3 regions of the Janthinobacterium pasteuri genome follow, and region 2 is predicted to be linked to each of the others. Evidence: predicted binding sites of a transcription regulator. Region 2 holds the regulator's gene; each other region holds the start of a gene.
What was found. The regulator FNR, encoded in region 2, switches genes on or off when oxygen is low (the NO sensors DNR and NnrR bind a similar motif). The targets are predictions, from matches to a motif close to TTGATNNNNATCAA.

Region 1 (7,899 bases), on a different contig from region 2:
TTGCGGCGGTTATAGCGGTCGGCGACGTGGCCGGCCGGCAGGATCAGCACGAGGAAGGGGGCGAACTGTGCCAGCCCGATCAGGCCCAGGTCGAACAGGCTGCCCGTAAGCTGGTACACCTGCCAGCCGATGGCCACGCTTTGCATCTGCACGGCCACCGTGCCCAGCACGCGGGCGGAAAGGTAAAAGGCGAAGTTGCGGTGACGCAGGATGGCGAGAGACATGCATATTCCAGGAAACAGCAGGGTGGAGCGGTGGCGCAGCGGGCGCCGCGCCAGCCGCGCCCCGCTGTCTGGACGGTGACACTTACTTGGCCAGGTCGGCTTCCGTAGTGAAGGCGTCGGCGTAAAACTCGTCGGCTGGCAACTGGCACAATTGCACGAAATCGCGGTGGGCCGCATCGACCACTACGGGCGCGCCGCAGGCATACACTTGATAAGCGGACATATCTGGCAAGTCGGCCATGACGGCCTGGTGCACGAAGCCCGTGCGGCCGCTCCAGGCGTCTTCCGGCAAGGCGTCCGACACGACGGGCACATAGGTGAGCTGTGGCAAGTCGGCTGCCCACTGGCGGCACAATGCGTCCATGTACAGGTCGTGTGGGCGGCGGCCGCCCCAGTACAGGGTGATCGGGCGCGGGGATTGCTCGTTGATCATGTGTTCGACGATGGCTTTCAAGGGGGCAAAGCCGGTGCCCGAGGCCAGCAGCACGACCGGCTTGTCGGAATCTTCGCGCAGGAAGAAGGTGCCCATCGGGCCTTCGAAGCGCAGAATATCGCGCTCTTTCATGCTGCCAAAGACCTGGTCGGTGAACAGGCCGCCCGGCAGGTGGCGAATGTGCAGGGGCACGGGGCCGCCATCGGCGGGCGCGCTGGCCATGCTGTAGCTGCGGCGCTTGTTGTCGCGCAGCATGATTTCGATATACTGTCCGGCGCGGTAGTTGAGGCGCTCGCTGGCTGGCAATTGCAGGGTCAGCACGACGACATCGGGCGCGACCTTTTCAATTGTGGTCACGCGCGACGGCATTTTCTTGATCGGGTAGTCGCTGCTGCCCGCCACTTCGCGCGCTTCGATGACGAGGTCGGCGTCCGTGGTGGCGCAGCAGAACAGGGAAAAGCCCGCTGCTTCCTCTTCCGGCGTCAGGGCGCGCTGCTGGTGCGCCTTGTGCTGGACAGTGCCGGAAACCACTTTGCCCTTGCAGGAACCGCAGGCGCCATTTTTACAGCCATACGGCAAGCCCACGCCGGCGCGTATCGCCGCCGCCAGCACGGTTTCGTCCGCTTCGCAGCTGAATTGGTGGCCGCTGGGCTGAACAGTAACTTGAAAAGTCATACAATCCTTGAGATGAAAAATATGTTAATGCACTCTTTGCGCAAACCGGTGGGCTTGCCGCGCCTGCTGATCCTGGGCTGTGGCGACGTCGGCATGCGCCTGCTGCCCCTGCTGCGTGCGCGCTTTCGCGTCTTTGCCGTCACCAGCCAGCCGGCGCGCTGCGCGCAGCTGCGGGCGGCCGGTGCCGTGCCCATCGTGGCCAACCTCGACGACCGCGCCAGCCTGAAACGGCTGGCGGGACTGGCGCCGATGATCGTGCACCTGGCGCCGCCCCGGTCGTCTGGCTTGCTGGACCTGCGCACGCGCAATCTGGTCGCCATTTTACCCGAGCATGCACGCATGGTGTATGTGAGTACCAGCGGCGTGTATGGCGATTGCGCCGGCGCCTGGATCGATGAAACGCGGCCGACGGCCCCGGCGAATGCGCGGGCGAAGAGGCGCGTCGATGCGGAACAGGTCTTGCGTGGCTGGGGCGCGCGCCGCGGCGCCAGCGTGGCCATCCTGCGCGTGCCCGGCATTTATGCGCACGACCGCCTGCCCCTGAAGCGCCTGCGCGAAGGCACGCCGGCCCTGGCCGCTGGCGACGATGTGTATACCAACCATATCCATGCCGATGACCTGGCGCGCATCATCGAACGGGCCTTGTGGCGGGGCAAGCCGGGACGCGTGTATCACGCCAGCGATGACAGTGAACTCAAGATGGCGGACTATTTCGATGCCGTGGCCGATACGTTCGGCCTGCCGCACCCGCCGCGCCTGCCGCGTGCCGAACTGCAGCAAGTGGTCACGCCGATGCTGCTGTCGTTCATGTCCGAATCGCGCCGCCTGCATAATACGCGCCTCAAGCGCGAGCTGGGCGTGCATCTGCGTTACGCGCGTGTGGCCGATGCCTTGCAGTCGCTGTCCGCCGATGCGCCCAGCATCGGGTAAAATGGTCGGTTATCTGCGCACTTTGCTGGGCCGGCGCGCAGCGCGCCGTTGCGGCGGTGCGCCATTCACCTAAGGACTACAGCATGAGCACCCTCACTTACGAAGAATACCTGGACGAGGTCACCACCGTCCTGACGGAACTGTACGACCTCGACGACGATGCCGCCATCAAGCTGGTCGTGGCGGCGCAGGATGCCGAATTTTTTGTTCCGCACGATGCGCATGAGGAAATGCGTACCGCCGAGCAAGCCAAGAAAGATGCGGTCACCCTGTTCGAGCGCAAGCAGAATCGTCAGCAAACGCAGGAAAAACAGCAACAGCGCGTGCGCCAGCAAAAGAAATAAGAGCAGGAAGAGCTGGCCATCGGCCGCCAGGTCGCTGGAGCATGGAGCAGTGCGGGCTTCGGCGCAATGCCGGGGCCTGGCCATTTGATGCAACGCAAGGGCAGCATGGCGAACTGGCGATATGCTGAGCAAAGTCGTCACGCGTCCAGGCTATTTGTGGCGGGCTGTATAAATAGCACGATGCTGTTTCCCGTCAGCAGGAGCGAGCCATGCGAACTGCGAGTCACCCCAGCAAGGAACAGGTGCGCGCCTACATGCGCGGCCGTGAACATACGCTGCAGCCACCGCCGCCGCCCGATGAAATTCGCCGGCAACTGGCCTGGTGCCGCATGGACGCCTTTTCCGGCACCTGTTTGCTGGCCATCCCGGCCGGCGTAGCCGCGCACGGCTGGCATTTATCCGCAGACATGGCTCGCCTGAGCGTGCTCATGGCGATTGTCTGGCTGATGCACAGCGGTGTTCCTCATTGTAAAAATTGATGAATTGCAGCAAATTTTTCCGATTTGAGTTATCCTCTAGCACATTCCAAGTGCGTCAATTCTCTTCAATTATCACAATTTTGCTTTAAGTTACGCAAAAATCAACAATAGCGTGTATTATATTGTTTGTGGCGTAAAGGCCGCATAAGTGATGGCGCTTTTTAGTGTGTTTACCCTGAATTATTGCAGAAGAGACATTCGGTTTCTTTGTGCACTAATACAACAAGTACGGATTTTTGATCATGTCTCTCAAACAAATTACCTCTTTGCCTACCTACAACCCGAATCGCGTCCTCGATGCGATCATCGACAAGCTGCAACTGAAAAACGATGCCGCCTTGTCGCGCGCGCTGGAAGTGGCGCCACCTGTCATCAGCAAGATTCGTCACAACACCTTGCCGATCGGCGCCACGATCCTCATCCGCATGCATGAAATCAGCGATTTCAGTATTCGTGAACTGCGCGAGTTGATGGCTGCCTAAGAGCGCCTGACAGACGGCAAACTGAGAGGTGCCGTCTGTGTACGTCAGGCTTGCCGCGTGCGGCAGCCGCATCTGTTTTCCGCTGTTTTATTGCGGGTCACGGTTCAGCACCGGCCGATCGACATAGAAACGCCCCATTTCCAGGCCGGTCGTGGACGACTTGACCACTGCAGCAGCCAGTGTGGCGGGCGCGCTGGAAAATGCGCTGGTGGCAGCCCCGGTGGCGCGGCCCGAATACGCTGTCGCCTGCACCGCTGCGCTGGAAAACGCTGATTGTACAGCCCGGCCCGAATACGCTGTCGCCTGTACCGCTGCACTGGAAAACGCTGATTGTACAGCCCGTCCTGAATACGCTGTCGCCTGTACTGCAGCACTGGAAAACGCTGTTTGCACGGCCCGTCCTGAATACGCCGCCTGTACGGCGCGCCCCGAATACGCCGTTTCTGCGCGGATATAATCTTCCCCGAACGTTTGCTCATACAGCTGCTTCATGCGCTCGCCCACGCGCTGGTGCGCCGCTTCGTCGTCTTCGCCGCGCAAGCCGATGTACGGGAAGTGATGCAGGAAGTAGCCGAAGACCTGTTCACAGTCCGCTGCATATTTCAGGGTGTCGAGGATGTGGTAATGCCAGAAGGTATCGACGTCCATCAGTGGCGCCGTTTCTTCTTCCGGAAACTGTTTCATCAGGATCAGGAAGCGCCGGTACTCGAACTCCACTGCATTGGCCTTCTCCAGGCTCCATCCTTCGCCTGACTCCCGGTGCATCAGCTTGACTTTGATCGCGTCCAAATTCAAATCGGCAATTGCCTTGAAACTGTCGTTCGTATCCATGAAGGTCCTTTGGTAAAGAGCGTTGTGGGAAATACAGTGGAACAAGGGAGAGTGGTGGGTGTGTACTCCTTGCAAGTAGTCGAGGAATGCCTGACCCATGGCGGGCAGGTGCTGAGTTGTTCTACATCAATATTGCATCTAATTACAAAATATGCAAGCTGAGCTTGCTTCAGTGCGGCCTGCCTGTCAGGTGTTGGTCCGGCTGTCTTCCAGGTAGGGAAACGCGGTGGCGTCCGCACCCAGCGGTACGCTGACATGCACGCTCATGCCCGCACCGGGGCTGCTTTCGATGTAGAAAGTGCCACCCAGTAACTTGATGCGCTCCTCGATCCCCACCAGGCCAAATGATCCCAGCTTGTTACGTCCGTCGATGGCCGCGCCCACCCCATTGTCGCTGACGCTCATCGACACGGTATCGCGGCACTTTTCCAGCTTGACTCGAACGCGGCTGGCATTGGCATGCTGGGAAATATTGCTGAGCGACTCTTGCAGGATGCGGAACAGGGCCGTGGCGCACTGGTCGCTTAAATAAATATCGTGATGGCTTTCGCTCACTTCGCAGGCGATGCCCGTGCGCTGGCGAAATTGCGCCACTTGCCATTCGACGGCTGCATTCACGCCCAGGTCCAGCACGGTTGGACGCAAGTCGTTGATGATCTGCCGCACGCTTTTAATCGTGGCGTCGATCTGCTCCAGGGTCGAGCGGGCGCGGGCATTCAGGCGCGGGTGACGGCGCTGCGTGCGCGAGGCCAGCATGTCGGCATCGATGCGCAGCACCAGCAGGTTCTGTCCCAGGTCGTCGTGGATTTCGCGCGCGATGCGCTTGCGTTCTTCTTCCTTGATCCGGTCGGCGTGGGCTGCCAGGCGGCGCAGTTTCTGGTGCGACAACTGCAGGCGGATCTGGCTGGCGCGCAATTCCTCCGTCATGCCAGTCGCCAGCTCGATGGCGCGCCGGCGCGACGACGCCAGGGTGTGAAACAGCATGTACAGCAGCATGGTGCTGGCAAAACCGGTCAGCAGGGCCAGCCACGGCAAGAAGGCGCCGAAGCGCGTGTACAGGTCGCTCTTGCGCACACTGAACAGCGCTTGCCACGCGCGGCCATTGTGGTCGATCAGCATCGTGCTGCTCAGATACCGCCCCGAGTTGCCGGGCAGCCACCATGGTGCAGGCATGCCCGCCGTCGTGCTGTCGAAGATGGGGCGCATGTCGTGCGGCAAGTCCAGCTGTTCGCGCGCTTGCGGGCCGATATCGAACAGGGTCAGGCGGACATTGCGTATCGGCATGTCGGCCAGTGCGCTGCGCATCATCGTCACCAGGTCGTAGCCGATGCCGACGGAACCCTGGTAGGCCGCGCGCCTTTGCCCCACCGTGCCGGTGGGCATGCCAAAGCGGTACACGGGCATGCGCATGGCCATGCTCGTCAGCTGCGGCCGGCCTTCCATCGGCACGGGCACGCCGGAATTACTGATGTGCCCGGAATCGCGCGACTGCGCCAGCATTTCGGCAATCAGGGGCCGCGAAGCGATGTCATAGCCATACTTCTCCGGGGCGCTGGCAATTGGTTCGAGGTATACCACCACGGAATAATGGGGGCGCGGCCCGGGCGGATGGATGGCAAGCGCCGGATAGCCATCGCGCCCTGGCGGATGGTCGCGCTGCATGGTCGCTTCGAAGGCGGGGCGCTGCGACTCGTCGAGTTCGCGGCTGTAATTGAGATTCATCACCCCCGGATAGTTCTGTTGCAAGGCGATGTTGGCCACGAAGCGCTGGAATTGCTCACGGCTCACGTGTTCGTTGGCGTGGAACAGGCTGGCCGTGCCGCGCAGCAGGTTGGCATACGACTTGAGGCGCGATGCGATGTTTTTCTGGGTATTGCGCGCCAGATTGTTGAACAGCTCACGAGCATCGTTTTCGATCGACAGCGAGGCGGCCGTGTAGAACAGCAGGCCCACCACCAACGACATCACGAAACCGAGCAGCCAGAGCGGTCTTTTTTCAGCAGATAAAGGGTGTTTGCCGGCAGTAGTAGACATCGCCATCCGCATCAGGAAGAGGAATCGGTGCCGCCTGTGTGCTGGAGGCTGTACCAAGTTGCACAAGCACTAACGACATTGCAAATTGCTCAATAGCTGCTTAATATACAAAACTATCGTGAATATAGTCAACAGGCAATATTTCTATTGGAAACGAAAAAAAACCGCCGCAGCGGTTTTTTTGTAGATCGTGCGGCGCCTTATTTTGCCGGCTGCCAGCTGTCTTTCAGTGTGACGATGCGGTTGAAGACGGGCTTGCCGGGCTGGCTGTCGACCCGGTCGGCCGCAAAATAGCCGTGGCGCTCGAACTGGAAGCGCTGTTCCGGCTGGGCCAGTTCCGCGCCCGGTTCCAGCCACGCTTGCACCACGTCCTTGGCCAGCGGATTCAAGGCCAGCTTGAAGTCCTTGCCGCCCGCGTCCGGCTGCGGGTCGGTAAACAGGCGGTCGTACAGGCGCACTTCGGCGGGAATCGCCGTCGGCGCGCTGACCCAGTGCATATTGCCCTTGACCTTGTAGTTGGCGCTGCCGTCTGTGCCCGACTTGCTGTCCGGGAAATAGGTGCAATGCACGGCGATGACCTTGCCGTCCGCATCCTTGTCGTAGCCCGTGCATTCGATCACATAACCATAGCGCAGACGAACCTTGCTGCCCGGCTTGTCGTCGATCGGTGGATACAGACGGAAATAGCCTTTATTTGGCACTTCCATGAAGTCATCTTCCTCGATCCACAGCTCGCGCGAGATGGGGAAGGTGCGCAAGCCCCGTTCCGGGAAGTGCGGATGCACGGGCGCCGTGCATTCCACGCTGTCGTTTTCAGGGAAATTGTCGATGATCAATTTCAACGGACGCAGTACGGCCACCGTGCGCGGCGCCTTCGGGTCCAGGTCTTCGCGCAAACAGCCTTCGAGCACGCTGTAGTCGATCCAGCCGTCGGATTTGGTCACGCCCGTGCGTTCGCACATCAGTTGAATCGCTTCCGGCGTGTAGCCGCGGCGGCGCATGCCCACCAGGGTCGGCATGCGCGGGTCGTCCCAGCCGTCGACGATTTTTTCTTCCACCAGCTGGCGCAGCTTGCGTTTGCTGGTGACGATATAGGTCAGGTTCAGGCGCGAGAATTCGAACTGGCGCGGCACGGGCTGCTGGAAGAAGCCGCCAGCCGACAGGGTTTCCAGCAGCCAGTCGTAGAACGGGCGGTGGTCCTGGAATTCCAGCGTGCAGATCGAATGCGTGATGTTTTCCAGCGCGTCCGAGATCGGGTGCGTGTAATCGTACATCGGGTAGATGCACCAGGCGTCGCCCGTGCGGTGATGATGCGCATGGCGGATGCGGTAGATGGCCGGATCGCGCAAGTTCATGTTCGGCGAACTCATGGCATCTTCGCTCATCTTCGCGCGCAGGATGTGCTCGCCATCCTTGAACTGGCCCGCCTTCATGGCGCGGAACAGGGCCAGCGATTCGTCGCGCGGA
Region 2 (7,899 bases):
TCATCAAGATGTATGCGGCCCGCGAGCAGATCTACCCTCGCGAGGCCAAAGGACGCTACGCTACCTGGCGATGGGTATGCGTATGGCTTACCCAGCTGGCGTTCTACGGCTTGCCGTGGTTGACCTGGAATGGCAGGCAAGCCCTGCTGTTCGATTTGACCACGCGCAAGTTCTACATTTTCGGCGTCGTGCTGTGGCCCCAGGATTTCATCTATCTGGCGGCCCTGCTGATCATCTGTGCGTATTTGTTGTTCCTCGTCACGGCCATCGCCGGGCGGGTGTGGTGCGGGTTCTCTTGCCCGCAAACGGTGTACACGGAAATCTTCCTGTGGGTCGAACGCCACATCGAGGGCACGCGCAGCGCGCGCATGGCCCTCGACAAGCAGGGACCCTCCGCGCGCAAGGCCTTCAAGAAGACGGCCAAGCACCTGGCGTGGGGCGCCATCGCCCTGTGGACGGGCTTTACCTTTGTCGGCTACTTTACGCCGATCAAGGAACTGGCGCGCGAGGTGACCACCCTCAATTTCGGTCCCTGGGAATGGTTCTGGGTCTTGTTCTACAGCCTGGCAACCTACGGCAACGCGGGCTGGCTGCGCGAGCAGGTGTGCAAATACATGTGCCCCTACGCGCGCTTCCAGAGCGCCATGTTCGACCAGGACACCCTGATCATCACCTACGATGCGAAGCGCGGCGAACCGCGTGGCGCGATGAGCAAGAAGGCCGGCAACAACGACAAGCTGGGCGACTGCATCGACTGCACCCTGTGCGTGCAGGTGTGTCCGACCGGCATCGATATCCGCAACGGCCTGCAGTATGAATGCATCGGCTGCGCCGCCTGCGTCGACGCCTGCAACAGCGTGATGGACAAGGTCGACCGGCCGCGGGGACTGGTACGCTACAGTACCGACCATGCGATGGAAAACAACTTCAGTTCGAAGCAGATCCGCCAGCGCGCCATGCGCCCGCGCGTGCTGATCTACACCTCCATCCTGGCCCTGATCATCATCGCCGTGTGTACTTCGCTGGCCCTGCGCACGCCCCTGAAAATGGACGTGATCCGCGACCGCGGTTCGATGGGACGCGAAGTGGAAGACGGCATGATTGAAAACGTTTACCGCTTGCAGATCATGAACACCTCGGAGCAAACCCAGCATTTTAAAATCAGCGCTTCCGGCTTGCCGGGCCTGACCTTGCTGACGCGCGAAGAAGTGACCTTGCAGCCGACGGAAACGCTGGGCTGGCCGATCCGCCTGCGCGTGCCGCACGGCGTGGGCGAGAAGGGCTCGAACAAGATTGCGATCGAATTGCACTCGCTGGACGACCCATCGCTGCATGTGCGTGAAAGCGCGGTATTCATCGTGCCGCGGTGATATTGATTCGGGGTCGGACCCTCTGGGTCCGACCCCGGTATTTCGCCGTAGGGGTAGCATCAAACATGCGTTAGCTTTACTTTATTTTCAACCCAGAAGCAAAAGCTGGGGTCAGACCCAAAGGGTCTGACCCCAAGGAGAACAAAATGTCCGACAGTCTCAAGCTGCAAGCACCCGTTGCCCCGTGGTACAAGCATCGCTGGCCTTGGCTGCTGATGATCGGTCCCGGCCTGTCCGTGGTGGTCGGCAGCTGCATGGCGTATATCGCGTTTACGCAGCCCGATGCGCTGGTGGTGGGTGATTATTACAAGCAGGGCAAGGCGATCAATCAGGACTTGCGGCGCGACACGATCGCCAGCGACCTGGCGATGGATACCAGCCTGTCCTATGACGTGGCGTCAGCACGCCTCAGTGGTTCCGTGCACAGCTTCGGCAAGGCTTACCAGGGTCCGCTGCAGCTGCACCTGGCGCATGCGACCCTGCCGGAAAAGGATATCAAACTGCTGGTGCAGCCCGATGCGGCCGGCAACTTCTCGGTAGCGCTGCCGATGCTCGAGCGCAGCCGCTGGCAAGTGCTGGTGGAAAACGACAAACGCGAATGGCGCCTGTCCGGCATCTGGACCTGGCCACTGCAGCGCAGCATCGCGCTGCATGCCGATGAAGAACTGTAAGACTTACTTGCAGACGTCCGTACCGGCCGTAATGGCCTTCAACTTGGCCGGCTGCAGGATCTCGATCTCGCGATTCGACACGCGCAGCCAGCCTTCCTTCTTGAATTTGGACAGCAGGCGGCTGACGCTTTCGATGGTCAGGCCCAGGTAGTTGCCGATTTCCTCGCGCGACATGCGCAGCTGGAAATTGCTGCCCGAATAGCCGCGCGCCTCATAGCGCGAGGCCAGGTTGACGATAAAGGCGGCAAAGCGCTGCGTCGCCTGCATATTGCCCAGCAACAGCATGACGCTTTGCTCGCGCGTGATTTCCTGGCTCATCATGCGGTGGAAATGGCGCAGCAGGGTAGGCATACTGCCCAGCAATTGTTCCAGGCTGGAAAACGGGATTTCACACACTTCGCTATCTTCCAGCGCCACCGCATTACAGTGGTGGCGATCGGCGCTGATGGCGTCCATGCCCAATAGTTCGCCCGCCATCTGGAAACCCGTCACCTGCTCTTCGCCGCCCGGATTGATCTGGTACGTCTTGAAGTGGCCCAGGCGGATCGCGTACAGGTTCTGGAACGAGTCGCCGATGCGGAACAGCGAGGCGCCGCGCACGATCTTACGGCGGCGGCCGATGATCTGGTCCAGTCTGTCCATGTCGCCCACATCGAGGCCCATCGGCAGGCACAATTGATGCATGCTGCAGGTCGAGCATCGCGCACGCAACGCTTCCACGTTCACTGTGGGCAAGGTGGGAGTGAGTAGCGCTTCGGTCATGTTGGTACCTTTTAGAAAATGCAATACCGAGTTTACTGCATACACGGTGGCCGTGTGCCAATTTCACCGCAATTGCGCTGAATAAACGACTTTCTGACTTTAAATATATGGCAACATCGTCAAAAGCCCTTGCGGCGAGCGCAATTTGCGCGGCACCGCTTGCCAAGTTGATGTATTGATAGGAAAATTCCTGACAGCATTATCTGCCGCCTGTGCCGCCCGGTACTGAAAAGGAAATCATGAAGCCTCTCGGCATCAAAGCAAAAGTCGCGCTGGCCACCAGCCTGACCTCGATCGCCATGATCGCGCTGGTCACCATGATCCAGGTGCAGCACATGCGCGCCGACTTCACCCGAGTACTGCTGAGCCAGCAATCTGCCCTGATCACCCGCACCGCAGCCGAGCTCGACGACAAGCTGGGCATGCTGCTGCAAATCGTCACCCTGACGGCCAGGCAGCAGCCGCCGGAATTGATCGCCCAACCCGCCAAGCTGCGCGAATACTATGCGCGCCGCTCGATGCTGGTGCTGTTCGACGACGTGCTGGTGCTCGATGCGCAAGGCGCCATCGTGGCCGACATGCCGCTGGTCACAGGCCGCGCCGGCATCAACGTTGCCGAGCGCGAGTATTTCCAGACCGTCCTGCGCACACGCCAGCCCATGATCACCGAGCCGATGCTGGGCAAAGTGAGCGGCATGCCCATCGTACAGATGGTGGCGCCCGTGCTCACCGCCGATGGCCAGGTGGCCGGCGTGGTGATCGGCGTGCTGCGCCTGTACAAGGACAACCTGCTGGGGCGCCTGCGCTCGGAAAAGATCGGCAAGAGCGGCTATTTCTTCATCCTCACGCGCGGCGCCGTGCCGCGCTACGTGCTGCACCCCGATACCAGCCGTTTGCTGCAGCCGCGCCAGCCGAACGCCAACCTGACGACCACCGAGATGCTGAAGGACGATGGCGAAGGCAGCATGGTCAGCACCAATAGCCGCGGCATCACGGCCGTCAACAGCTTCAAGCGCCTGAAATCGGTGAACTGGCTGCTGGCCGCCTCGCTACCCATCGAGGACGCCTTCGAACCCTTCGATGGCGTGCTGTACCGGCTGGTGCTATGGAGCATCCTCGCGTCGCTGCTGGCCGCAGCCGTGCTGGGCTGGGTCACCGTGCGCCTGCTGTCGCCGCTGGTGCGCCTGCGCGACACCCTGCTGGCCCTGCGCACCAGCGGCAGCCGCTTCACCCCCGTGCCAGTGCAGCAGCGCGACGAGATCGGCGAACTGACGGAAGCGTTCAACGGCCTGATGAGCGAACGCGACCGCCTTCAGCAGGAACTCGAATCGCGCGCGGCGGAACTGGAACTGGAGCGCGACCGGGCCGAGGCGGCCAACCGCGCAAAGAGCGACTTCGTGGCCAACATGAGCCATGAAATCCGCACGCCGCTCAATGCCGTGCTGGGCATGGTGTACTTGCTGGGCAATACCAGGCTCGACACGGAACAGCGCAAGTATCTGACCATGGTGCGCGTGGCGGGCCAGTCACTGCTGGGCATCCTCAACGACGTGCTCGATTATTCGAAGATCGAAGCGCGCCGCATGGAATTGTCGCCCGTCGAGTTCGACCTCGATGAAGTGATGAATACCCTGGCCACGACGATGACCATGAATGCGGGCGAAAAGGAGCTGGAACTGGCCATCGCCGTCGAGCCCGACGTACCGCGGCGCCTGGTGGGCGACGCCCAGCGCCTGCAGCAAATCCTCGTCAACCTGGCCGGCAATGCCATCAAGTTCACCGAGAGCGGCGAAGTGGTGGTGGCCGTCAGCCTGGCCGAACGCCAACAAGGCCGCGCCTGGCTGCGCTTCGAAGTGCGCGACACGGGCATCGGCATGACGGAGTTGCAGCAACAGCAGCTGTTTGCCGCGTTTTCACAGGGTGACCAGAGCATCACGCGGCGCTTCGGCGGCACGGGCCTGGGCCTGGCCATCAGCAAGCAGCTGATCCACATGATGGGCGGCGACATCGCCGTCGCCAGCAGCGAAGGCAAGGGCAGCCGCTTCTGGTTCAGCGTGCCGTTCGACATGCTGGCGCAGCCGGCCGAAACGCGGCGCACGCCCGCCCTGGGCCAGCTGCGCCTGCTGGTGGCCGACGATAACCGCACCACGCGCGAACTGATCGTCAAGCTGATCGAGGCATGGGGCTGGCTGGCCGACGAAGTGGACTCCGGCTTTGCCGCCATCGAACTGTACCGCGAACGCCTGGCGCAGCAGCAACCGTATGACGTGGTGCTGGCCGACTGGCACATGCCCGTCATGGACGGCCTGGCCACGGCCAAGGCCATCCGCCAGGCGGCCACCGGCCAGCGCCAGCCCATCGTGGTGATGGTCAATGCTTTCGCGCGCAACCACCTGGAGGAAATCTCCAGCGCCGCCGAGGCCGATGTCGTGCTGATGAAGCCGATCACGGGATCGAGCCTGTTCGATGCCCTGCACCAGGCGTTGATCGCCAAGAACGATGGCGGCGAGCAGCGCATGCTGCACCAGCCGCTGGGCACGGAACTGGCCGGCGTGCATTTCCTGCTGGTGGAAGATAATCATTTGAACCAGGCCGTGGCGCGCGGCATCCTCGAGCACATGGGCGCCACCCTGGACGTGGTGGGCGACGGCTTGCAGGCCGTGGAACGGCTGCGCACGGAGGCGCTGCGCTACGACATCGTGCTGATGGACATGCAGATGCCCGTCATGGACGGTTTCAGCGCCACCCACATCATCCGCACGGAACTGCGTCTGAGCCTGCCCGTGATCGCCATGACGGCCGGCGTGCTGGCGTCCGAGCGCGAGCGCTGCATGACGGCCGGCATCAGCGATTTCATCGCCAAGCCCGTGGTGGTGGAAGAGATGATGCAAGTCATCCTGCGCCACCTGCCCAAGCGCCCGCAAGTGCAGACGACCGAGCCGGCACCCGTTGCCGATGAGGAAGTATTTTCCATGGCGCCGCTGATGCGCGTGATGGGACGCGATGCGAAAGGCCGCGGCGTGCTGCGGCGCATGGTGGAAGATGCGCTGAACAAGGGCATGACGCCCGTGCGCGACGCCGAAGCAGCGTTGCAAACGGGCCGCCACAGCGACGTGGCGCGCATCTTGCACGGCGTGCGCGGTTCCGTGGGTACCCTGGGCACGAAGCGCCTCATCCGCGCCGCGTTTGCCACCGAGGAAGCCATCGATGCGGGCCGCCTGGACGAGGTGCCGGCGCTGCTGGCGCACACGGCGCATGAACTGGAACTGGCGCTGTCGGCGGCGTCCGATTGGTTGTCGCGGTTGAAGGATTAGGCCTGCAACGTCAAGCTGGGGTCAGACCCGGCGGGTCTGACCCCGGAACTTTGCTCGGCGTCGCCGTTTACGCCGGCACGCCCAGGATCACGCTGGACGCCTTGAACATCGCCGTCACCTTGCTGCCGAGCTCTATGCCCAGGTCGGTGCTGCTCTGGTTGGTGATGATGGCGGCGATCGTGCCGCCGCGCGGCAAGTCCAGCACCACTTCCGTGTTGACGGCACCCGTCTGCACGCGCGTCACCAGCCCGGCCAGCTGGTTGCGCGCGGAAAAACGCGCCCCTTCGCTATCCGCCACGAGGATGATCGACGACGCCTTGATCAGCGCAAACGCTTCCGCGCCCGGCACCAGGCCCAGGCTTGCACTGCTGCCTTGCGTGACGATGGCGACGATGTGCTGGCCACCGGGCAATGCCAGGGTGACTTCATCGTTGACGGCGCCCTGTTTCAGTTCGGCCACCTTGCCCAGGAATTGATTGCGTGCTGTGGTTTTCATGGCCATTCTCCGTATGAGTAAAAGATCGTCGGCGATGCCTTCCGCCTGGCTGCCCAGCTGGCGCAGGTAGCGCGCATGCTCACGCTCGATGATGCGGAAATTGTCGACCAGCTGGCGCCCCCGTTGCGTCAGCCGCGTGCCGCCGCCGCCCTTGCCGCCCGTCAAACGCTCGACCAGCGGCTCGCCGGCCAGGTTGTTCATCGCGTCGATGGCGTCCCAGGCTGCCTTGTAGCTCATCTTCACAAGCTTTGCCGCCTGCGTAATGGAGCCGCACTCGGCAATGGCGCCCAGCAATTCCACGCGGCCGGCGCCGCCCAGGTGCTCTCCGCCCACCGTCATCCATACCGAGCCTTGCAGGCCGAATTTATCCAATGCGTTCACCCAATGCCATGTGTACTTCCCCGTTATCGATCTGTCCGTCGCGCAAGTACAGCACATGCTCGCCCAGGATGCGCGCATCTTCCGGATCATGTGTGATCAGGATCATCGGCACGTCAAGGCGCTGCTGCCACTGGCTCAGTTCCAGACGCATTTTGACACGCAGGACCGGATCGAGGGCGGCAAACGGCTCGTCGAGCAGCAGCGCGTTGGGTTCGGCCACGAGTGCCCTCGCCAGCGCCACCCTTTGGCGCTGGCCACCGGACAACTCGTCGGGAAACTGGTGCGCCAGTTCCTGCAAATGAAACGCGGCTAGCCAATGCTCGACCTTGGCCAGCTTTTCGCGCGCACGCGGATTGAACCAGCCGCGGCTCAGACCAAAGCCCACGTTCTGGCGTACCGTCAAGTGCGGGAACAGCGCGTAATCCTGGAACAGATAGGCCACGTTGCGCTGCTGCGGCGGCAAATTGATGCCGGCGGCGGAATCGAACATGGTGCGCCCGTTCAGGCGGATATGGCCCGCGTCAGGCGTGAAGAGTCCGGCTATGGCTTTCAAGGTCATGCTCTTGCCGGCGCCGGACGGGCCATACATGGCGATGCGCTGGCTGCTCGAGGTGCATTGCACGTGCATGTCGAAACGGCGTTTGCCGGAGCGCAAGGTGGCGCGGATGTCGAGGTCGAGTTGCATGGGCGTCATCATAGCCGTCATTTGTGCGCGATGCGCCCGGGTGCCAGGCGGCCAGCCGACAGCAGCACCACGATGCAGACCAAGGAGATAATCAAGACCAGCGTATTGGCCACGTCGTCCTGGCCCGCCTGTACGGCTTCATACACAGCCACCGACAAGGTCTGCGTCTTGCCGGGAATGCTGCCGGCCACCATCAGGGTGGCGCCAAACTCGCCCAGCG
Region 3 (7,899 bases), on a different contig from region 2:
GGCGCCGGCCCTGCTCGCACAGCACGTCGAGCTTGTCGCGGAAGTTTTCATCGGCGGGCAAGCCCGTCTCGTCATTGTCCAGGCACAAGGTCATGGTACCGACGGTGGAGCCTGCCGTTTCTGCAAACAGGGTGATTTTATTCAGCGCATGCGCGATGCCGGGATCGACGGCATAGCCGCGCCAGCCGTACATCTTGCGGATCAGCAAACTGGCCGCTTCGCGCCGGCCACGCGAATTGGCCATGCGGATATGAAAGCGTTGCAGGTCGAGCTCGTGCTCCATGGCCGGGTCGATCTGCCCTTCGCCCACCACCAGGTCACTGAAGGTGCCTGGCGTGTCGAAGGAAATAATGGGTTCATCTTGAAAGCTCATCTTGTCCTCACGTTCATCGGCCGCCGTCGAGACAGACTGAAGCCAATGCCTTGTGACAAGAAAAAACCGAAAAAAGTTCCCGCCATCAGCTAAAAAAACAGAAGAAATTTCCATCTAGATGGAAAAAACACACGCTGAAATTTGCCGAAAAGTATAAAAAGACAAATATAAGTACTGTTTTGATATTGCACAGATCGTTACTAAAAGAAGCTCTCCGGTATCAACAGCACGTCGCCCGGCCGCATCATGACGTTGGCGGAAATATCGCCATTCTTGAGCAGGTCATCGAGGCGCACGCCCAGCTGCTGCTGGCTGCCTTCGCGCATGCGGATGATGCTGGCCTTGTTGCCGGCGGCAAAGTCAGTGATGCCGCCTACGGCGATGAGCACGTCCATCAGCGACATGCCCAGCCGGTACGGCAGCGCCTGCGGCTTGGCCGCCTCGCCGATGACCCGGATCTGCTCGCCGTACGGGCCCGAGAAATTGGTGACGATGACCGTCACCACCGGTTGCTGGATGAACTTGCCCAAGGCGTGCTCGATGTCGCGCGCCAGCTGGGTCGAGGTCTTGCCGCTGGCGGCCAGATCCTCCACCAGCGGCGTGGTGATCTTGCCGTCCGGCCGCACGGCCACCGTCAGCGACACTTCCGGATTGCGCCACACAATGATGTTGACGGAGTCGCCCGGGCCAATCAGATAGTCGTGCATGGGCGCGCTGTCGTCGGCGGGCGCCAGCGGATAGCGTGTGCGGCAGCCCCCCAGCAAGCTGGCGCTACCTGCCAGTACCAGCGTGTGGCATAGAAATGCACGGCGAAACGGGTTCATGCGGGGCCTCTTCGAGTCGATGGCGCGTCCATGGCCGGCCCCGCAGAACCAGCCTGGGCCGCGAACTTCCCATGATTATGAAAACCCGGCAAGTGAACCTTGAGGCGTATCAAGAAGCAATCATCTTGGGAAATCTTGCCCGACAGGCGCCCTATACTTTGCTTACTCAACAGGCAAGCATTCCTTGCAAGACGCCGTTGTCCGCGCCGCCCAGCCATCGACCGTGCAGCACCGTCACCAGAAGGAAGCGACATGGAGCAATTGATACAGCAACTGCTTTCCAGCCTGAAAGGCATCTGGAAGTACCGCTGGCATGCGGTGCTGGTGGCGTGGCTGGTGGCGATCGTCGGCTTCATCAGGGTGATTACGCTACCCGACAACTTCCAGACGTCGGCGCGCGTGTTTGTCGATACGCAAACCATCCTCAAACCGCTGTTGGCCGGCATGACCAGCGTGCCGAACACGGAACAGCAGGTGGCCATCATGAGCCGCACCCTGCTCAGCCGCCCGAACGTGGAGCGCGTCATGCGCATGGTCGACCTCGACCTCGATTCGAAGACCGTGCGCGAACACGAAGCCCGGCTCGATGAGCTGATGAGCCGCATCAAGATCACCGGCACCAACGCCTACGACATCTACACCATCAGCTACAGCGGGCGCGACCCGAAGCTGGTGCGCGATGTGGTGCAAAGCCTGCTGACCATCTTTGTCGAAGGCAGTTTCCAGGGAAAAAAAGGCGATTCGCAGAAAGCCGTGCAATTCATCGACGAGCAGATCAAGAACTACGAGGATAAGCTGAGCGCGGCGGAAAACCTGGTGAAGGAATTCAAGATCCGCAACAACCTGCTGCTGCCGCGCCAGGGCATCGACTATGGCAGCCAGCTGCTGATGTCGTCCGATAGCCTGAACAATGCCAAACTGGAACTGGTCGAGGCGGAACAATCGCGCAAGGCCATCCTGAGCCAGATCGAGGGCGACGAGCCGGTGCTCGACCTGGAGCCGAACGCGTCGGCCATCACGAATCCGGAACTCGACGAGCGCATCGCCTCACTCAACAAGAATCTCGACAGCCTGCGCATGCAATTTACGGAATTGCATCCCGACATTATCGCCTCGAAGCGCCTCATTGCCCAACTGGAAGAGCGCAAGATCGAGGAAAGCAAGCTGAAAACGGCATCCGGCGACCCGGGCAAGAACTACAGCCCCATGCTGCAGCAACTGAAAGTGGCGCTGACGGACGCGGACGCCAAGGTGGCCGCCATCCGCGCCCGCGTGCAGGAATACAACGCGCGCAATGAGCGCCTGCTGGCGCAAAGCAATGCCGTGCCCGAGGTGGAATCGCAGCTGGCGCAACTGAACCGCGACTACATCATCAACAAGGAAAACTATGAAAAGCTGATCGGCCGGCGCGAAGCGGCCAAGCTGTCGGGCGAACTCAGTTCCACCACCGAGATGATGGCCTTCAAGATCATCGACCCGCCCACGGTGCAATATGCGCCCGTCGGCCCGAACCGTCCGCTGCTGTTCAGTGCGGCGCTGGGCGCGGCCCTGGTGGCCGGTATCGCCACGGCCCTCTTGATCAGCCAGGTGCGCCCCACCTTCCTCAGCCCCGCCGAACTGCGCGATGCCACGGGCTTGAACGTCCTGGGTACGGTATCGATGAACTGGACGCCGCTGCAGCAGGTGCGCCGCCGCCGCGCCCGCTATGGCTTTGCCGGCTGCCTGGGCAGCCTGTTTCTGCTGTACGGCGGGGTCATGACGGCTGCGCTGCTCAAATTCTAGACCACGCCACGGGAGCAACGATGACCAGCAAGGAGCGCAGCACCAAGGACAGCGGCAGGCAGGATCCCCTCATCCTGGGCGTAGCCGAAGCCCCCGTGCCGTACGCAACGGACAGCGCCGATGGCGCAGACGGCGCGGACACCCTGGCGGCGGCCGGCAACCCCCAGTACCGCACTCTGAACCTGGCCCGGCTGGCGGAGCAAGGCATGCTCACGCAGGAAGGCGGGCGCAGTTCGGTGGCCGAAGATTTCCGCATCATCAAGCGCCCGCTGCTGCGCCAGGCGCGCGCCACCGGCGCCGAGGCCATCCGCCATGGCAACCTGATCGTCGTCACCAGCGCCATGCCTGGCGAAGGCAAGACGTATTGCGCCGTCAACCTGGCCATGAGCATCGCCATGGAAATGGATATCACGGTGCTGCTGGTCGATGCCGACGTGGCGCGCCCGTCCGTGCTGAAAGTGCTGGGCCTGTCGCCCGAGCCGGGGCTGATGGACGTGCTGCTCGATCCGCAGCTGTCCATGGCGGACGTGATCCTGAAAACCAACGTGGCCAATCTGCGCATCCTGCCCGCCGGGCGCAGCAACAAGCATGCGACGGAATTGCTGGCCAGCCGGGCCATGAGCCGGCTGCTGGCCGAGATCGCCAGCCGCTACGCCGACCGCGTCGTCGTCTTCGATTCGCCGCCTCTCTTGATCACCAGCGAAGCGCACGCGCTGGTGGGACAGATGGGCCAGGTGGTGATGGTGGTCGAGGCGGAAACGACGACCCAGCACGCCGTCAAGGAAGCGCTGCGCCAGATCGACTCGTGCGAACACATACATTTGATCTACAACAAGACCAAATCGTTCCCCGGCAACGACTACTACGGCTATGGCTATTACGACTAGCCGCCGCACGCCGCCGGCGCTGCCGCTGCTACCGTTGCTGCCCTTGCTGCTGCCCATGCCGGCCTTTGCCGTCGACTGGCTGGTGAAACCCTCGCTGCGCCAGCGTGTAAGCTATACGGACAATGCGCTGCGCGCGCCACCCGGCAAGGCGCAATCGGACTTCATCACGGAAATCGCGCCCGCCATCGCTCTCATCGGCACGGGCCCGCGCCTGCGCGTGGACCTCGATTACAGCTGGCACAAATTCCTCTCGGGGCAGCGCGGCAATAGCGATAACCACGACTTGCGCGCTGCGGCCGACGCCGAACTGGTGCAGGACTGGTTCTTCATCGATGCCAACGCCAGCGTGAGCCGGCGCAACATCTCGCCGTTCGGCCCGCAACTGATAGCCGAGCTGCCCGACACGGACAATGCCAGCACGGTGCGCACCACCGGCATCAGCCCCTACCTACGCCACCGCTTCCGCGGCCTGGCCACGGCCGAGCTGCGCTACACGCGCAATATGCTCGACAGCGGCGAATTGCTGTCCGTACACAGCGATGAAATGGAATTGCTGCTCAGCGGCGAGCCGCGCGGCAGCGGCTGGACCTGGAACGCCAGTCACGACGTGCGCCGCACGCAGGACAGCAAGCTGGCGCCCGTGCGCATGCAGCGCAGCAGCATGGGCCTGCGCTATCCGTTCGGCAGGAAATGGGCGGCCACGGCCAGCGGCGGCACGGAAAAGGAAGGCTATATGTCAAGCAACGGCAAGGCGCCGGAAGGCCGCTTCTGGTCGCTGGGCGGCATATGGACGCCGTCGCCGCGCACCAGCGTGGCCTTCAGCACGGGCAAGCGCTTTTTTGGCAATACCTATAGCCTGGATGCAAATTTCCTGCAGCGCCATACCAACTGGCAATTGAGCTACAGCGAAAACGTCACCACCCTGCCCACGCAGTTTGCGCGCCTGAGCGACCGCGACGCGGGCCAGTTGCTCGATCAATTATGGCGCGCCATCTTTCCCAATGCGCGCGACAGGCGCTTGCGCATCAATGCCTTCCTGCGCTACGCCAACAAGCTGGGGCCCGAACGGGGCGCCATCAATTACTTCAGTCACCGCTATTTCCTGCAAAAACAGCTGCAGCTGACGATGGCGCGCGCCACGGCGAAAAGCACGATGGTGGTTGGCATCACGGCCGTCGACCGCACGGCGCAAACGGCCAGCGGCATCGAGAGCCCCTTGCTGCCCGGCATGGAGTTCGGCAGCGAAGAGCGCACGCGCCAGGTCGGCAGCAACCTGGGCTGGAGCTGGCAAGCCAGTTCGCGCACCAGCATGAATGTCAATGCCGGCTACGCCAGCGTGCGCTCGCTGAGCGTGCCCCGGCGCGACAACAACATCACCGTGACGGCGGGCTACACGCGCATCCTGCAGCCGAACATGACGGCCAGCATCGACGTGCGGCACATGCGGCACACCAGCAACCGGGGCGGCGACTACCGCGAAAACGGCGTCAGCGCCACGCTGACCATGCAATTCTAAGGAGGCAGCAGCATGTCCAGCATGTCCCATCGTTCGCTTCCGTCCGCCGCGCCGACGCACCTGCTGTGCGTGGTAGCCGCGCGCCCCAACCTCATGAAAATGGCGCCCATCCTGGCCGCCCTGGCCAGCCAGGCGCCCGCCGTGCGCGTGACATTATTGCATACTGGGCAACATTACGACACGGCCATGAACGGCCAGCTGTTCACCGACCTGGACCTGCGCGCGCCCGACATCGCCCTCGACGTCGGCTCCGGCAATCACGCGCAGCAGACGGCCGAGATCATGCGCCGCTTCGATGCCGTGCTCGACGCCCATCCGCCGCTGGCGCCCGATTGCGTGCTGGTGGTAGGCGACGTCAATTCCACGCTGGCTTGCGCCCTGGTGGCGGCCAAGCGCGGCACGCCCGTGATCCATGTCGAGGCGGGCTTGCGCAGCGGCGACCGGCGCATGCCCGAGGAAATCAACCGCGTGCTGACGGATCAATTGGCTAGCCTGCTGCTGACGAGCGAAGAAGGCGCGCGCGCCAATCTGCTGCACGAAGGCATCGCGCCCGAGCGCATCCACTTCACGGGCAACGTCATGATCGACAGCCTGCGGCAGCAGTTGCCACGCGCCGTTCCGCCCGCCGCCACCCTGCGCGCCCACGGCCACGCCTGCCCGGCCGTGTATGGAATCGTGACCCTGCACCGGCCATCGAACGTGGATGACCCGGTGCAGCTGGAAGCGCTGTTGCGGGCGCTGGGGCAGCTGTCATGCCAGCTGCCGCTGCTGTTTCCCATCCACCCGCGCACCTTGGCCGGCCTGCGCCTGGCTGGCATGGAACCATTGCTGGCGCGACATGCCATCGTCTGCCTGCCGCCGCTGGGCTACCTGGAAATGCTGGGCCTGATGCAGGGCGCGCGCCTGGTGCTGACCGATTCGGGCGGCATCCAGGAAGAAAGCACGGCCCTGGGCGTGCCCTGTCTGACCCTGCGCGCCAATACGGAGCGGCCCGTCACCGTCAGCGACGGCACGAATACCCTGGCCGGCACGGACCCGGCAGCCATCCTGGCGCTGGCGCGCGCCATCCTGGAGACGGGTGGCAAGCGGGGCCGCATTCCGCCCCTGTGGGATGGCCATGCAGCCGAACGCATCGCCGCCGTCGTCGCGCCCTGGCTGGCGGCGCTCCGGGGCACGCCATGACGCCGCCAGCCATACTACGCAACGCCCTGACCATCGACGTGGAAGATTATTTCCAGGTGTCCGCCTTTGCGCCCCACATCGCGCGCGCCGACTGGGCGCACCTGGAATGCCGGGTCGAGGCGAATATCGAGCGCATCCTGCTGCTGCTGGCAGAGCGCCGCATCCACGCCACTTTTTTTACATTAGGCTGGATCGCCGAGCGCTATCCGGCCATGCTGCGCCGCGTGGCCGACGCCGGGCATGAAGTGGCCAGCCACGGCTATGCGCACCTGCGCGCCTGCGAGCAGTCGGCCGCGCAGTTCGCCGACGATGTGCGCCACAGCAAGACCATCCTGGAGCAATTGACGGGGCTGGCCGTGCACGGCTACCGGGCGCCCAGCTTTTCCATCGGCGCGGCCAATCTGTGGGCCTTCGACGTGCTGCAGGAAGCGGGCTACCGCTACAGTTCCAGCATCTACCCGATCCGCCACGACCACTACGGCATGCCCGATTCGCCCCGCTTCGCCTGGCGTCCACGGGGGCCGCAGGGCGTACTGGAACTGCCCGTCAGCACCGTGCGCCTGCGCGGACGCAACGTGCCGGCCGGCGGCGGTGGCTATTTTCGCCTGATGCCGTATGCGCTGTCGCGCTGGCTTTTGCGGCGCATCAATTCGCGCGACGGGCAAGCTGGCATATTCTATTTTCATCCCTGGGAACTTGATCCCGGCCAGCCGCGCCCGACCGGCCTGAGCGCGAAGACGCGCTTTCGCCACTATCTGAACCTGGGGCGCATGGAAGCGCGGCTGGCACGCCTGACGGGCGACTTCACCTGGGACCGCATGGACCGTATTTTTCTGGAAAGCACATGATGCACGAGGCCAGCCTTCCTCCCTCCCCGGCACCGTCCAGCGCCGCCATTGCCGTGCGCTCGCTGCAGGCGCGCGAGCATGCGCGCTGGGATGCCTTTGTCGAGGCCTGTCCCGAAGCGACGTTCTTTCATCGCGCCGGCTGGCAAACCATCATGGAACAAGGTTTCCGCCACGACAGCCATTTCCTGTACGCGGAACAGGACGGGCGCATCGCCGGCGTGCTGCCGCTGGCGCATGTGCGCAGCCGTTTGTTCGGCGCGTCCCTCGTCTCGCTGCCGTTTTGCGTGTACGGCGGCATCGCCGGCGGCAGCGCGGCCATCCGACTGGCCCTCGACGACGCCGCGCAGGCGCTGGCGCGGCGCCTCGGCGTGGGGCACCTGGAATACCGCTGGCGCGAGGTGGCGGACAATGCGCAGCAGAGCGCAGATGCGTGCTGGCTGCAGAAACCCCTGTACGCAACCTTCCGCCGCCTCCTGTCCGCCGATGC

Region 1: a site for FNR is predicted at 4,515-4,528, ahead of ACQ4WN_RS05135 (glycine-rich domain-containing protein). Genes of this name have one in related genera too.
Region 3: a site for FNR is predicted at 1,297-1,310, ahead of ACQ4WN_RS17530 (XrtA system polysaccharide chain length determinant). Genes of this name have one in related genera too.

The regions. Positions count from the first base shown of each region.
Region 1 is NZ_JBNYXS010000003.1:179,588-187,486, reverse strand. It holds gene ACQ4WN_RS05165 (MFS transporter) at 1-224, opposite strand, end outside; gene ACQ4WN_RS05160 (CDP-6-deoxy-delta-3,4-glucoseen reductase) at 307-1,332, opposite strand; gene ACQ4WN_RS05155 (SDR family oxidoreductase) at 1,345-2,262, shown strand; gene ACQ4WN_RS05150 (hypothetical protein) at 2,346-2,606, shown strand; gene ACQ4WN_RS05145 (hypothetical protein) at 2,816-3,085, shown strand; gene ACQ4WN_RS05140 (hypothetical protein) at 3,328-3,567, shown strand; gene ACQ4WN_RS05135 (glycine-rich domain-containing protein) at 3,655-4,398, opposite strand; gene ACQ4WN_RS05130 (sensor histidine kinase) at 4,585-6,432, opposite strand; gene ACQ4WN_RS05125 (glutamine--tRNA ligase/YqeY domain fusion protein) at 6,633-7,899, opposite strand, start outside.
Region 2 is NZ_JBNYXS010000010.1:104,963-112,861, reverse strand. It holds gene ccoG (cytochrome c oxidase accessory protein CcoG) at 1-1,370, shown strand, start outside; gene ACQ4WN_RS12625 (FixH family protein) at 1,517-2,041, shown strand; gene fnr (fumarate/nitrate reduction transcriptional regulator Fnr) at 2,045-2,803, opposite strand; gene ACQ4WN_RS12615 (hybrid sensor histidine kinase/response regulator) at 3,043-6,117, shown strand; gene ACQ4WN_RS12610 (TOBE domain-containing protein) at 6,185-6,952, opposite strand; gene ACQ4WN_RS12605 (sulfate/molybdate ABC transporter ATP-binding protein) at 6,978-7,679, opposite strand; gene modB (molybdate ABC transporter permease subunit) at 7,697-7,899, opposite strand, start outside.
Region 3 is NZ_JBNYXS010000017.1:68,661-76,559, forward strand. It holds gene ACQ4WN_RS17520 (N-acyl amino acid synthase FeeM domain-containing protein) at 1-373, opposite strand, end outside; gene ACQ4WN_RS17525 (XrtA/PEP-CTERM system exopolysaccharide export protein) at 574-1,197, opposite strand; gene ACQ4WN_RS17530 (XrtA system polysaccharide chain length determinant) at 1,450-2,979, shown strand; gene ACQ4WN_RS17535 (XrtA-associated tyrosine autokinase) at 3,000-3,866, shown strand; gene ACQ4WN_RS17540 (TIGR03016 family PEP-CTERM system-associated outer membrane protein) at 3,850-5,382, shown strand; gene wecB (non-hydrolyzing UDP-N-acetylglucosamine 2-epimerase) at 5,404-6,564, shown strand; gene ACQ4WN_RS17550 (XrtA system polysaccharide deacetylase) at 6,561-7,412, shown strand; gene ACQ4WN_RS17555 (FemAB family XrtA/PEP-CTERM system-associated protein) at 7,412-7,899, shown strand, end outside.